Regions from separate parts of the Sphingobacterium sp. HSC-15S19 genome, predicted to be linked through region 1. Evidence: riboswitches for the same ligand, from Rfam matches in the RefSeq annotation. Region 1 holds a riboswitch; the other holds the start of a gene.

The links. A riboswitch is a leader RNA that binds a small molecule or an ion and turns the genes downstream of it on or off. The one in region 1 is predicted to bind S-adenosylmethionine.
Region 2: another riboswitch for S-adenosylmethionine. It lies ahead of L1283_RS00605 (5-oxoprolinase); the one in region 1 lies ahead of metF (methylenetetrahydrofolate reductase [NAD(P)H]).

What each region holds. Positions count from the first base shown of each region.
Region 1 covers NZ_JBNPWQ010000014.1:32,091-40,136, forward strand. The annotation lists gene L1283_RS13070 (PD-(D/E)XK nuclease family protein) at 1-564, opposite strand, end outside; gene L1283_RS13075 (UvrD-helicase domain-containing protein) at 572-4,099, opposite strand; gene L1283_RS13080 (30S ribosomal protein S16) at 4,283-4,804, shown strand; gene rimM (ribosome maturation factor RimM) at 4,924-5,448, shown strand; gene L1283_RS13090 (hypothetical protein) at 5,552-6,403, shown strand; SAM riboswitch class I at 6,621-6,723, shown strand; gene metF (methylenetetrahydrofolate reductase [NAD(P)H]) at 6,794-7,750, shown strand; gene L1283_RS13100 (protein O-mannosyl-transferase family) at 8,017-8,046, shown strand, end outside.
Region 2 covers NZ_JBNPWQ010000001.1:132,339-140,384, reverse strand. The annotation lists gene L1283_RS00625 (hypothetical protein) at 1-938, opposite strand, end outside; gene L1283_RS00620 (HlyD family secretion protein) at 938-1,999, opposite strand; gene L1283_RS00615 (TolC family protein) at 1,999-3,276, opposite strand; gene L1283_RS00610 (DUF3050 domain-containing protein) at 3,541-4,311, opposite strand; SAM-I-IV-variant riboswitch at 4,522-4,615, shown strand; gene L1283_RS00605 (5-oxoprolinase) at 4,683-4,946, shown strand; gene L1283_RS00600 (hypothetical protein) at 4,979-5,284, opposite strand; gene L1283_RS00595 (DKNYY domain-containing protein) at 5,616-6,494, shown strand; gene L1283_RS00590 (hypothetical protein) at 6,510-6,818, opposite strand; gene L1283_RS00585 (hypothetical protein) at 6,850-7,878, opposite strand.

The sequences.
Region 1 (8,046 bases):
TGTTTTAAGCTTTTCTTTAAATCGATTATATAATACCGGTAGTCTTTTCCAAAGTTGAAGAAAGCGCTCTTGTACTCCACTATGCCCCGCAATAGAAAAGGACTGCCAAAATTGACGGATAAACCCTTGCTGTTCTTGCGTGAGATGTTGAAAAGCAATGTCGATTTTGGTATTGTCATAAAGTTCTAGATAGATCTGCTCGATGGGAACGAGATCATAATCCAGTTGACCGAAGTCACTCAATATAATTTCGGCAATGGGATAGAACTCTTCCAGCGTTTCTGGTTGCCTGCCCTCAGCTACCAATAACTCATTATGAATATTAAACAGATGAAAAAATTGGGTTAAAGGACTGGCTTCGGTATCATCCGTCGAAAGTCTGAAAAATTCCTGAATCGTAAAAAACTGCGGCGACCAGATCGCCTGACCATACACTTCAGCAAGATGTTTTTTGAGGTAGGTAATCGGCCGTTTATTATTAAACACGATGGCAATTTCACTCAGATCGTTTCCAAAACGTTTTTGAATGTCTGCTGCTACTAATTTTAGAAAGGCTGTCTGCATCGTGCTATTATTTTACTTCAGTTAATTGATTTGATTTCGCATAATAGAGATAGGCTTTAACGTTGTTATAGCCAAGGTTCTCCAAATTCTTTTTATAGTTGTCGACTTGGTACTTGTGCCCGATATAGTCTGTCTGTGTGAATTTAAAATCCAGAACGATTGTTTCTTCCACGGAGGTGAAGACTTTATCTGGACGAATGGTCTCACCCTTGGCGGTAATAATGCTTGCTTCATTCCAGATTTTATAGTTTCCGGTGAGCCATTTATTGATTAGGGGGTGCTTCCAGATCTGATTGATCTCCTGCATGAGAAAAGGCTCTTCCTCTTTGGAAAGGATTCCTTCCTGGATCAGTTGGCGTACCAGTTTATGGATGTCTTCTTCCTTTGAAATTTGAGCCATAATATCGTGGGCCAATATGCCGTACTGCGCGGCTTTCTCGAGCATCATAATATCATTGATGTTACGTGTACTGGATTTCTCTAAGGCCATTTCTAATTCTTTGGAAATGGGGTAATGGCGAAGGGAAATAATATTGTCTTTTTGAGCCTGATGTTTTTTTTGTTCGATCGTTTGATCGATGTATACACCTTTTTCTTCCAGTGCAAACGGAGCTATCGGGCTATCTAAGACTTGATAGAGCACATCGCTGATATATTCGTCTTTAATATCATATCCTGTAATTTCACCTGTTTTTTTGTCAACAGATTCTTTAAAGGAAGGTGCCGTAATATAGAGGTGTTCAACAGCACGTGTTGTTGCTACATAGAATGTGTTGAGGGCATCCATGTAGTTGAACAGCATTTCTTCAAAATATTGCTTGAAAAATACAGATTTGCCGACTGTAGATGTATATTTTATTGGAATTTTTCCCAATTGGGCAAAAGGAGTATCCGAAGTCTCTATCCAAAAATCGCCATTGATCATGCCATCGAGATCCCATGAACAGAATGGAATCATCACAACGTCATAGGCTAGACCTTTTGATTTGTGGATTGTTGTTACCTCGATCGCATTAATTTCTCCGTTGGAAGGGAGCACCGCCCGGTTGCCATCTTCTTCCCAAAACTCCAGGAACTGTATAATGCCACGTTCGCCATTGGTGGAGAAAGCTGAGATCATATCTTTGAACGCTAGGAGGTAAGGGAGGTGGATATTGTCTGTGGTGGTGAAACCGTAGATTTCAATGAGTTTTTCAATTAAATGAACTAAAGGCTGTTTCTGCGCCATTTCCCAGGAGTCAATCAGCGCCTCAGGGAGATAATCTTTAAGTGCGCGGATGTCATTGCCGGCAAATTTTAACCATGCATTCTGATCGATTGTCTTATTTTGAATATGCTGGTATAGATAGCCCATCTTTGCTTTATGGATGGTATGTTTGTCCGAATTATAGACTAAAGCCTTCAACGTTTCGATCAACAATAGTACAGCATCATTGCTTGCTAAGGATAATGCATCACCAGATATCACTTCAAATGTAAGCTGCTGCTCTTTTTTGAAGTCCATGAGCTTTTGGATAACCAATTTAGCCTGCACATTACTCCGTACCAGGATACCGATCTGCTGCGCCTGATATCGTCCACTACCGAGCCAGTCGCCTATTTTCTGACATAGTTGGAGTAGCGATTCTTCAATAACCTGATTTCTTCTGTAGCGTCCATCAGAGACAGGAATGTAAGAGATTTCGATAGATCCTAATTGCTCAAGTTTCCCTTTTTTATGTTCAGGTATTTCCTGTTGGCTGTTTTCATAAGCTTTGACCAGCATCGTGTCATTGCCAGTAGAAATCCACCACTGTTTACCTTCTTCATCAAGGCTTTCGAATACTTTTTCATTCAGTACCTGTTGCAGATGCTGGGGAATACTGCTAAAGAGGTAATTGTTTAAATGGATGATATTTGGAAGACTTCTAAAATTGGTGTCAAGGCTTCCGTTTTCGATAAAGGTGGTTCTGCTATCCTCGTCTAAGTGAAAAGTATGACCAACCTGTTGTTCTACCTGTTGCAGGAGTATGCGCCAATCCCCATTTCGCCAGCGATAAATACTCTGTTTGACGTCCCCAACGATCAGGTGTTCGCTGATTGTGCCTTTGGCATCTGCCAATGCATTGATCAGTAGTGGACTATAATTTTTCCACTGAATACGCGAGGTATCCTGAAATTCGTCAAACAAAAAGTAGTTAAAACGATTGCCGATCTTCTCCCAGATAAATGTTGGATCGCTATTTTCATCAAGTCCGAGTTTGTTTAATAAAATCTGCGAGTCGGAAATTAATTGAGCACCATTATCCCGCCGCCATTGCGTCAGTAAGTCGCTCATTTCCTTGAGCAGGCGTAGGTAATAGAGATTACTTTGTACCGCTTGATAAGCAATGTAAGCCGATAGATTATCGTGTAGCTTTTGGAACGATGCCAGAATGGGGCTGAGTGCGGCGATAAGATCATGCCGTATATTTTTGTCACTATCTGTAAAAGCATCTTCATTGTCGATCAACTGGAGATACTTTTCCAGTACCTTGGCAATTTCGGAAGCGCTCAGCTTTTCCGTTTTTTTATTGGTTTTGCTAGCGGAGATTATTTTATTGCGCGATTTACCTTTAAGGTCACTTTCGGAGATATTAAAATTCCTGAATGTTTCACTAAAGGCTTCAATTGTCATGGAGAGCGCTTCCGTGAAGGAGTTTATCTTCTGTTCAACTTCCTGATTGAGGAGATTAAAAACCTCCTTTGGATTGGCAGAATTGATGTAGCCATCAAATTCCTGAAAATTTTCAGAGAAAATAAGACTTGCCAAACCCATTAGTTGTTGGCGGTAGTTCCAATTTTCATTTTTTGCTATTTTCTTTTCCGCATAAGCGATAATCCAATCCAGTAGGTCGGGTCGTTCATCCAGCAATTGATTAAGCATGACTGTCAGGTCATTTTTCACTTTATTGACATTCATTTCAATCTTATAAGCAGCATCAAGATTGAGTTCATACGTAAATGCGCGAATAACTTTTTGGGAAAATCCATCAATTGTACTTATGGTAAAATGACTGTAGTCATGTAGGATACGTCGATACACCCGAAAAGCTTTCTCTTGTACCAGATGCGGATTCCAGTCTGGCTGCTGCTGGAGTAAAAGCTTTCTGAAATCTTCAATTTTAGGGTTAGGATCGCCTGTTGCCAAGCCATGGAGTACCGAGAGGATACGTTCTTTCATCTCGGCGGTTGCCTTATTGGTGAATGTCACCGCCAAAATCTCCTTATAGCTATTCTCGTTGGAGAGTAGGAGTGTGAGATAGTGTAAAGTCAAGCTAAAGGTTTTTCCCGAACCGGCCGAAGCTTTTAGTATTTTTAATGGCGCAACAGATTTCATAGAATGAAGGTAGAAAGTAAAAAGTGAATTGGCAAAAATGTCGATGACTATTTCGAAGGTACTGTACCCAAACGGTTCATCCTGCTTACCGATTTGGTAAAGATGTCCTTTTGAAGGAAGGAACTGTTTTTTGTCTTGATTTTTGAAAAGTTTGTTGTAGCTTCCGTATGGAAGCAAGAAAAGATGAAGGTCTAAGGGGCAGGTATTACGGTTGAAAGAGCTTGTTGAAAGAGCTAACCCTGTCGTTTTCAGTGAAGTTTTATTAAATTATAATGATGATTAGAAAAAAATAACTATCTTTGCATCCCCTCTAGTATGAAGCTCGGGGGATATGTTGAATACATAAAATAAAATTAAAAAATGGCAACTAAAATCAGATTGCAAAGACACGGTAAAAAAGGACGTCCTTTTTACCACGTAGTCGTAGCGGATTCTCGCGCTCCACGTGACGGTAAATTCATCGAACGTATTGGTTCTTACAACCCAAACACAAATCCAGCAACTATCGTTTTGGATTTTGAAAAAGCTTTGGATTGGATGAATAAAGGTGCTCAACCAACTGACACTGCTCGCGCTATCCTTTCTTACAAAGGTGTTCTTTACAAAAAACACTTGCAAGGTGGTGTGAAAAAAGGTGCTTTTGATGAAGCTGCTGCTGAAGCTAAATTTACAGCTTGGACTGAAGCTAATGATGCAAGAATCTCTGGTAAAAAAGATGGTTTAGCACAAACTAAAGCTGAAGCTAAAAAAGCTGCTTTAGTGGCTGAAGCTAAGAAAAAAGAAGAAAAAGCTGCTGCTGTAGCTGCTAAAAATGCTCCTGTAGCGGAAGAAACTGCTGCTGAAGAGACTGAAGCTCCTGCATCAGAAGAAACTGAAGGTTAATTCTTTCATAAAGTATTCGAGAAAGCCGACTCAATCTTGAGTCGGCTTTTTTTGAAACAGCCAATAGGCTAATGGTTTGCCAAATCATGTCTCACAGCTAATCGCTAAATACGAAATATATGACTATTGATCAAAGCTTTTACATCGGTTACATCAGTAAAACAAGAGGTCTTAAAGGAGAAGTACAACTATTTTTTGAATTCGAGGAATACGAGAGTTTGAATATCGATGTTGTCTTTGTGGAAGTGAACAAAAAACTTGTTCCTTATTTTGTTGATACCATTAAATTTCAAAAAAATAGTACAGCGTATGTGACATTTGAGGATGTGGATCATATCGATAAGGCTCAAGTACTTGTACGTAAAAAGCTATATCTTTCCAATGATAAGATGCCCGAGCGCGATCCAGATGATTTTAGATATACTGATTTAATCGGTTTTTTAGTGATTGATGAAAACCATGGTGAATTGGGGCAAATAACAGATGTTCAGGAATTTCCACAACAATTTGTCGCTTCGGTAAATATGGATGGCAAAGAACTGATGTTCCCATTGTCCGATGATTTGATCTTAGGAATCGATGGCGAAGAGGAGATCATTGAAGTTGAATTGCCAGAAGGCTTGGTGGATCTTTATAAAGAATAAGCATATCCCCAAGCTTATTCAAATAAATAGCGGTACACGAATTATTGCAGTAATTTCTTATCTTGGTCTGTATATTATTACTGGCCATAATTATTGATTTATTTTGAAACCGTTATTACTGCTGCTATTCCTATTCTCGTTGTCTTCTTGTGCTTTCTTTGGGAAGAAAAAGGACTTTCCTGAAGGCAATTACCAAATGATATTGGGCTATTCAAATGAGGAGTATCATAAAGTAAAAAGAGAATCACCCCAAAATGTGGAGGCAGATGTCTATGGTAATGACCCTACGATATACCGGTCCTTTCTCTCCCTCCATGATAAAGATAAGTTTGTCATGGCGATCGATGATATCCTACTCTTCGGTAAGTATAGATTCGACGGCGATCGATTAGAATTGACCGATGAGAAAAAGGGTAGTCTCGCTTTGGATATTGTTAAGGTAAAAAACGATTTTGTTCAGCTGAGAGGTGATTTTTCACAGTTTAGCTCAGCACGTGTGCCCACAAGTGAAAAACTTTATATCAACTTTGCGTTAGATAAAACCCCTATCCGGGAGACCCCGAGCAAATTTGATAGCCAAGTGAATCTATGGCGAAATGCCCCTGTAAAATCAGAAAGTGAAATGGAGATAAAAGCCAGGGCATTGAATTTTGTAGATTATTCTATCGCTTATTTCCAGCACATATCAAGTTCAGGCACACATCACGATTATCGAATGGATGGTGTTGAATCACCCATTATTTATGCTGAGAATGGCATTGTGCTCAAGGCATGGGCAGATGTTCCCGATTCTTGGAAAGAGTTATTTTACAACGAAAAAAATGCATTAATCGCCTACAAATATTTATTTGATGGTTTTAAATATGGATCGAAAGAGGAGTACCATGTTACGGGACTCTTACTGATTACATTTTATCTCAAAAATCTACGGAATTCCCTAGCAACGAATCTTTAGCCGATCCTGTTGTGACGTAGTCAGTCTCTTCGCTGTCGATGATCCGCGATCGTTAATTTTATCTTTTTTTAGAGTCTTTTATATTTGGTGGAGCCTAAATTCCTGTTGTTGCCTGGGAATAAACCTGAAGCCGTATTTATTGCAATCTTTTTGCCGCTATTTTTGCTTTTTCGAAAAAATATTTTTGTCTTTTGATTTTTTAAAACGATATTAGCAACGCTTATAGAGAAAGGCCGAGGGACTAGACCCGTTGAAGCCTTAGCAACCTGTATTGTTCAAGGTGCTAAATTCTACCCTACTCCATGTGGGAAAGATAAGTTACATGTAGATAAACGATTCCTCGACGTGTGCGTTTCGATGTAAGCCAACCAAACTAAAAACAGTTTTTTAATGAAGATTATCGATCATATCCAGAATGCCAAAGGAAAAACATTGTTTTCTTTTGAGCTATTGCCACCGGCGAAAGGGCAGGGCATCCAAAGTATTTTTAAAACCATGGATGAACTGATGGAGTTTAAACCTCCTTTTATCGACGTAACCTACCATCGGGAAGATTATATCTATAAAGAGCATGCGAGTGGATTACTGGAACGCGTTTCCTATCGTAAACGTCCTGGGACAGTGGCGATATGTGCTGCAATCATGAATAAATATAAAGTAGATGCGGTGCCCCATTTGATATGTGGTGGTTTTACAAAAGAGGAAACTGAAAATGCATTGATCGATTTGAACTTTCTGGGGATAGATAACGTCTTGGTATTGCGGGGCGATGCACGTAAGGGCGATGCCGATTTTATACCGACCGATGGTGGACATGCCTTTGCAACAGACCTACTGGAACAGGTAACTGATATGAATAAAGGAAAGTATCTGCATGAAGACATTATCACATCGGAAAAGACTGATTTTTGCATCGGTGTAGCGGGTTATCCCGAAAAGCATTTTGAATCGCCAAATTTCAATACTGATTTTAAATACCTGAAACAAAAAGTCGATATGGGAGCAGAGTTTATTGTGACTCAGATGTTCTTTAATGTTGAAAAATATAAGGAGTTTGTAACAAAATGTAGGGACAATGGAATCCATGTGCCTATTATTCCAGGATTGAAACCACTGACAACGAAAAAACAGTTGGTTACCCTACCAAGGATATTTCATTTAGATATTCCGGAGGAACTGAGCGATGCTGTTTCAGCATGTAAAACGAATGCCGACGTTAGACAAGTAGGTGAAGAGTGGTTGGTGCAACAATGTCAGGAGCTGATTAAATTTGGCGCTCCGGTATTACATTTCTATACGATGAGTAATCCTGGTCCAACAAAGAAGATTGTTGAAAAACTAGCCTAACTCATAAAAATAATACGAAAAGGGAGCGCATAAGCTCTCTTTTTTTTGGGGTAGTATTCGTTGTGAAAGCTTATAATAAGTTCAGAATTTCGATCGTGTGGTTTTAGGTCGATCTCTATATTCAGGGTTTAATAGCCTGTTTGGTTTAATAGCCTGTTTATAGTCAGGTACTTGTGTTAAATAGTGTTAATTAACTTATTGGAGTCAGGATAACTTTTTAACTTAAAGTGCTAAAAAGGATTTTAACAATAGACCAAATTGACCTTATGACGTACACTAGATTAAATTCTCTACTC
Region 2 (8,046 bases), on a different contig from region 1:
AACCACTGGATATAGGATAAATGAATAGGATCAAGTTGAATAACCTGTACGAGATATTGATTTGAGATGGTCAAGGAGAAGCGCTCGATATACATCATGTACAAAATCAATAAGCCCAAGAGAAAGTTCCTGTTTTTAAAAATCGCCAAATGAACATACACACGCCTGAGCACCATTTGCCGAACAATAAAAAGAATAAGCAACGCTAGACCCAACCCGAATATGATCAGCATTTGCTGATCGTTAAACCAATAAACTTCTTGTCCATACACCATTAAATAGCCAAAACTGACGATCACAAGACTATAGAAAATGCAGCTTGCCCAGTCTAATGAAAACAAAGGGTAAGGGCGTATATGCCGTATAGAGCGCATCGACAGCATAATCAACAATAAACCCGGTACAAATGATAAGGCAGCGTATAGATAGAGCTGATCAAAATTGAATGAATCGATAAATTCGGCCGTGACGAAAGTATTAAATGGGGAGCTGCAGAGTAACATGCCGAAAAAGACAGCATAACTTACTTCCTTAGCCCGATCGCTTTTCAACCGTGAGAATATCATGGAGATCGATAAGTTTACGGCAGAAGCAAACAACATCCCTTGGAAAAAGCGCAGACCATATACCCAGCTGATATCGGTGATGCTGTACATCAAAAAGCAATTCAATAGCTGCAGAAGATTAAAAATAATGTAGTACTGCTTGATGGGAAAGTATAAAAAAAAGCGTCGTTCTAAAACGTAGAATCCAACAAAACCAGCATAAAACAAAATGATCAGAAACTGGACATCACTGGGTTGGGCACCGTAAAATCCAGCGGTGACATTTGTATTTGCACCTGGCAGGAAAAATAAGACCATACTCGGCATCAAGCTGCTAAACAGGATAAGCTTGATCAACCACTCCGGTACCCATTCTTTAAAAATTCCTTTCACTAGTTCTGCTTTTTTGATACCGACACATTCACATTCATTCCCGAAAGAAGCTGTTGCGCTCCCCTTTGCTTATCCAGCTCAATGCGCACAGGTACGCGTTGTACAATCTTCACAAAGTTGCCCGTTGCATTATCTGGTGGCAAAAGGGAGAATGCAGATCCTGTAGCCGGGGAGATGGAAATAATTTTTCCATAAAATTTTTGATCCGGATACGCATCAGCCACCACCTCAACCCTATTGCCAAGATGCAAATAACGCAGTTGTGTTTCCTTAAAATTAGCCGTTACCCAGGTTGGGGTTTCTCTATTGACGATAAAGCCTAAAACTTCGCCAGCACTTATCATTTGACCTTTTTCAATCGTGCGTTTGCCAATCTGACCATCGTAAGGTGCACGAATAACGGTATAGCCGACATCAAGCCGTTTGCGGCCGACAGCTGCTGTTAAACGAACACGTTCGGCATCAACCACACCTTTTTTCATATCCACATCATGCACACGCTCCTGTGAAGCCTGTAATTTATGCTTTAACGAAGCCAGCTCACTCTTATACACATCCAACGTCGCTTTTACATCCTCCAGTTGCTGTGCCGTTGCAGACTTTTCCTGAAACAAATAATTATATCGATCATATTCCAACTGTTGCTTGGTTACCCGAGCCTCCCCGGCAGCAATTGAGGTCCGTAAAGATTCATGTTCCGCCTGGAGAATTTCCTTTTGACTATGAAGAACATTGATCTCTGCAGCTTCCTTATTAACGGATGCCGCTACCTGATCAGCCTCATATTTATATTCTTTATTATCTATAAGCAACAAGGTATCACCCCGTTTAACCAATTGATGATCGTGATAATGCACAGAAACCACATATCCGCCTACCCGGGAAACAATGGGATTGATATACTGTGTTACCTGTGCATCATTTGTGTAGGTATACCGCAGTCGCATCCATAATGCTTGTGCGCCCCATAACAACAAGGCCAACAAGACAATTCCGGCCAACCAGTTGGTGATTCGAGTGAGTTGTGCCTCCACAACTGTTCTTCGTGATTTAGGTTTCATTAGATAGTACCCTTCAAAAATTCGATAAAATAATAATGTTTCTGTATCGCAATATGTGCGGTTTCAAGATCAAAAAGTGTTTTTAGGTATTGCATATCAGCATCTAAGAGATCCGTAATCAAAGCCGATGATTTAAAATACCTGTTTTTTATAATCCGTGCATTTTCTTGCGCCAACGCCTTATTGTTTTGACAGACGTCCTGCTGCTTAATAGCCAATTGATAATCCAACAGGGCCTGTAACAGCTGATTTTCCAGAATCTCCTCCTCATGATGGTGTTTTACCTCTTGTCGATCCAATGCGATCTGTGCTCCGCGCACCACGTTTTTATTGAGATAGATAGCCGAGATCGGTATGCTTAATTTGAGCCCTGTGATACTCAGATTATACCAGCTGGGATTATAGGGATACAAGAAAACCTGTGGATTGGCAAAGGTAAATGTACTGGTCAACCCCAACTCAGGAAGATAATTTGATCGCGCCTGTTTGACCGACAATTTCTTCAAAACAACTTCCTGTTCGGATTTTAGGAGGGAAAAAGCATGGCTTCGCGCTTCGGCAACAAGCGCTTCATAGCTGGGGCTTTCCACTTGAAACTGCTCGGGTAGGGGCACAATCTCCGCTGTAATACCGCCAATAAGCTGCAGCTTCTGATTTGCAGCCTGAATATCATGACCGATCTGCACGAGCAACAGTTCCCGCTTCGAAAGCTCCAACGAAATACGCAAGACGTCACTGTGTAATACCACGCCCGCCTTATACAGATGCTCAATCTCCTTGAGCTGTACCCGTTGATCAGCGATATCCTGCTCAATTAAGGATCGGTTACTATACGACAGTTCCAAATCCAAAAAAAGATTGCAAACCTCCAATTTCGTCTGCGCTGCGGCATTCTTCCAATCGATTCTGGCCAGCTCATTTTCCAATTTTTTGGACTCTATTTTCATTAGGTCCCGATGCCCATTGTAGAGGTTCAGATAAAAATCCAGGCCGCTATCGTACAAGTAGTGAATGATATCATGCTGGGAAGGTTTATTTAAAAGCCCCTGGTCATACACAGGCATATTACTTGCATAACTAGCAGAAGCTCTGGCGGAAATCTTAGGGAGCAACTCCATGCGTTGCTGCTGTACTGCCACCTCAGTTTCTTTGAGCTGCAAATAGGACTGCTCGATGTATTTACTGTTCTGTAGTGCTTTGTCGATCATGTCTTTCAGGGACATGCGCAAAGAATCGAGGGCGAAGGTGTCCGAAATAGCGCATACTAACAATCCCATGGTTAGTATGCCTTTTGCCCAATAGGGAGGAAAAAAGTTCACGTGTGCTATGTAATTTTTTTGCGTTGCAAACTTAGACACTTATTGGAACTTGGATTTCTTCACAAACGCCAATATGTTATGGAAAAAAGACATTTTTTCATCAATTCAAACAAAAAGACCAATATCTGCCAAGAAGTCCTTACAATATCCTTTTTTACAGCACATAAAAAAGGCCTTTCAAATCGTGATTTGAAAGGCCTTTCTCGATGGTATAATAATAGATTATCCGTATAAGGAATCTTCTATTGCATTCCACAGCTGGATTCTTTTTTGTAGCGCAATTTTACTGATCTCTTTCATTTCCGTCCATTTAACCTCATCGTCCTTGGCAAGATCTGTGATCATCTGCATCGCCAACGGTCCATGCTCATCGCCGTCAAGATCAATATGGCGTTGAAAATAATAAATAAAGCTATCCAGATTGGCTGTAGGAAAGTTTGTTTTAATCTCTTCCAAAATAGAGGTAAACATTCCCGGAATAAGGTCTTCACGTCCGAACGTAAAGGCTGCAGCAATTTTATGCACCTCGCCCTCAGCAATCACTTCGAATGTAAAATTCAAAAAGTCTTTGATCCGCTTGTCCAATGTGGTTGTTGCAATGACATCGAATATGTTGTTCGATTTTTTGGCTTGAGCAATAAATTTGTTGACCAGATGAAGGTCGGCACCCATGGCATCCATGGCGTCCAGATACATCTCAAAGTGGCTCAAACGGCGGCCATCAATGTATTCATCCGACTCCTCAGCCAATACAATTTCGTTGATTAGATAGCGTGTTGATGGATGCTCACTCGCAAACCAAGGTAAAGTCGTACAGGTCAATTTAATCTGTAAAGCTTTTAGTAAAGACATAAAATCCCATACAGCGTACACATGCCCTTCTGTAAAAGAACGTAGATTCTTGATCGTTTTGATCTTACGATACAAAGGGTGTTGCAATAATACCTCGCGTTCGGCAGCAATGTATTCGTTAATTTCCGCAATTCTATTCATGGCGCAAAAGTATTGTCTTATCTCTGTTTTTAAAAGTATTTTCGATGAGATTACAGTAACATGATAAATTTTTCGCCCAGCTATCCGCTTCATAACCAAATCACAGCCAACAACGCGCCTCGCTTTTGACCTCCCTATTCCTGTTGTTAGCGCTCATTTACCCTTAAAAACAAAAATATTTTTTATTATAAAAAATAATCTACTATATTTGTAGAGTATTCAGAATTGCATGATGCAATACCAACCGAGTGCAGGCACCGCGGTGGTAAATTAATACGGGTTTCGACCAAAATAAACGTCACAGAACGATTATTTTCCCCAACAAGATCTGGATACAGTTTATGGTTTAATCCTTTAAATTTTTAAATTGTATGGCTACTACAACAAATCTTTACCAACACTTACTGGAAAAATTCAGTTATTATTCAACAGATGAACTGATCCAGCTCAACAACGACACCATCTTAGGACAAGGCTGGGGTTCAGCCAAGGCAACCTTTAGAACAGCTTTGATCAGTACGTTCTCCAAAAGAGGACTGGATCTTTCCAACATCATTTCCAAGGAAGACGGTTTTACCTCGGTGAAGCATGTCCCTGTACGCTTGGAACAGAATGTCCTGATTCCTTTACAGTAAAGCCCTATAAACGCAAAAAGAGTAGGCCTAGCCTACTCTTTCGTCAATGAGTGGTGATATCTTAATGTATGATTGAGCGAATGGGCTGTTTGTCGAGCGTCGTCTTTGTAGGACGAGAGATCGCCGCAATTTTGAATTTCTGCCACATTCACTTTCTTTCTTACTTTGCTGATGACCTGATTTAATTCCGATTTCCAGTTGCCCGGGTCGCCAAAATCGTCCATCCAATTTTTGTTGATAAACTTTTTGTAGTTCAAAAGCAAAATATACAATTCCTCACCACTACCGGCGCGATTGATTGACGTGCGCCAGTTCTCTAATTTTTCTTTAAAACTCATAACCAGCAATATACAAAAAAAATACGACTTGACCAAATTTTTAGACTTTTACAGTGCGTATTGACAAAGATCTGACAGGACAATCTCCTTTCCTCGCGGTCGCCAATTTCATGAAAACTGTTATCTCTATCCACTGCAGCCTGAGCGCTTAAAAAGTTGTAATTTAGTTGAAGAAATTAGCATGCGATACAATGACCCTTCTATTTTCAACCGCAATAGTTCCAAGAAATAAATAATTAATTGATGACTAAACTTTATTATGATTACGGGGTCTCATTAAAAAGAGAAAACATGATTATTTGTTTTCAAATTTAACCCGATGCCCTATATAATGTCAAAATTTACGTTTAAAACCATCCTAGTTCTTTTTATATTAGCTACTGCCACACCTGCGATGTGCGCTAAATTAGCGCATGCTAATCCTGCTACTTTTTTCTTTCAGGAACATCTGGGTGATGGTTACAGCAAAATCGGATCACGCATTTATTATCGTGGCAAAGAAATTCCAAACGCCAATGCTAGTTCGTTTCAATTTTTAGGTTCGGGTTACGCCAAGGATAGCTGGAAGGTATATTTTCGGGGGTCAATACTAACTGATGGCAGCCCATCTACTTTCCAATTTCTTGGAGACGGTTATGCTAGCGATGCCTGGAAAGTTTACTTTTATGGCAAGCCATTGTCAAACGTAACAATTTCTACCTTCAAGACACTGGGAAGTGGTTACAGCAAAGACGCGTGGAAAGTCTACTATTTAGGCAAGGAAATTAATGGGGCAAACGCTTCGAGCTTTGAAAATCTCGGTCGGGGGTATGCGAAAGATAATTGGAACAGCTATTATAGGGGCGAAAAGAACGATAGATTTGCTGATCCTACCACACAGCCTCTTGGCGGTCAATACGCCAAAGACAGCTGGTCTGTGTTTTATAAAAATAAGAAAGTGGAAGGGGCTTCTGCTTCAACCTTTGAATACATGGGTGATGGCTATGCCAAAGACGCTTGGGCAGTTTACTATCAGGGAATAAAAGTTACCGGCGCTTCGGCATCCACCTTTAAAGCACTTGGAGGAGGGTATGCAAAAGACTCCTGGACGGTTTTCTATCGCGGCCAAGAGTTGAAAGGGGCGAGTGCTTCCACCTTTGAATATTTGGATAACGGCTATGCGGGAGATGCATGGAGCAAGTTTTATAAAGGTAAAAAATTGGATAATTGAAAATAGACGACGGGATTATTCTATCGAAAAATTCCAATTTCCTAATACTTTCGGTATCTCCCAGGATTCAGCTTTGGCCTTATAATTATTAAAGTGACCTTTTTCCCAAGTGGTAATATGGTAACCTTTACAGAACTTACAATAATAAGCCCTTTTGCAGGCATCTTTACCCATCCTGTGTTTGATACGTTTACCATCCAGTTTGTTTTTCATCCGGGATCTGAACTTAAAGTGAAGCATTGCCCATTGCGCCTCAATTAAAGAAGGAAATCCAACTTTACCAGTAGCTCGGCATTTCCAGGTATTGTCCCTTACTTTTTCCATAATCTATCTATTAAAGTTCATCTATTCAATTTTATTGCTCCTTTTCTATTGGCACCTGCATCATGACCCATTCTCTGATATGTTTTGCAATTTTATCGGATACCTCAAAATTATACCTTCCCTCAAAAGGGATTTTGAGCAGGATACGCAATCGGCCCCGTTTCAGTTGCAGGCAAGCTTGGATCATATCCAAAGGTATAGCCTTATCCCGGTCTATCTTTTGTACAAATCCCTTCGTGCTATTGACAACTTCCTTTAAGCTGCGCTGCTCGCCACAAGTCAGATTTTCGTCCATCGCAGTTCTTAAATAAAGGCTGACTATACCATTTTTATAAGTAAAAATCCCGATATCCTTATAGGATATCTTTTGGGACAAGATTTTATTATTGAGCAGGAATACTTCCTGTTCCAGATCCATGGATCTTAACAGAGCTAAGTCTATTTCATCCATTGCATCCACATCTCTATCTTCCCCTGCTGTTTCCAGGATCTCTTTCAGCTCTTCGATGCCCGGAGAAAGCAGCTCAATCTGCTCCTGGAGATCTATCGTTCTTGATTCCTGCTGCAGGATAGTTTCTTTCTGTTCTAAAATCAATATTTTTTGCCTGTGGTAAACAGCGACGTAGAAATAAACTGTATAGGACATGTTCAGGACCAGAATACCGCTAAATATGACCATTAAAGGAAACAGCAGCCATTCATCCTTCGCCTGTGGATCGGGGCCAATGATCCAGAACAATAAAAGCGTCGGAAGTATGCAGCAAAAAAATAATTGCATACCGGCGCGTTTTTCGGGGTTAACCAGCCAGTTCTGCTTTTTGTCTAATATTACGATAACCAATCGTATATAAAAGAAAATAATCGCTACCATCAATACAAAAAATAGATAGCTATAGGTTACCGGCCAGTCTAAAAGCCATTCCGCCAAGGCGCCCCGATAGCCCAGATACCAACAGAATCCTCCAAAAATGAAAGATGCAATCAACTGCCAGATCCCATCGGGATACTGCACCGTCAATGTTCTATTATCCTGATATCTATTTTTGCTAAAACTTTTCATGTACAGACGACATTTTAATAACGCTATTAAAATTTACATACTTATTTTTGTTATATAAATTTAGCCAATTATTTATTAAACGATGTCCAACTAACTTAAATCAATGCTTTTGCATCGTTTTACGGTTCAAATAATTCCCCTGCTGGATGAAAAATTTAATTCTTTGTT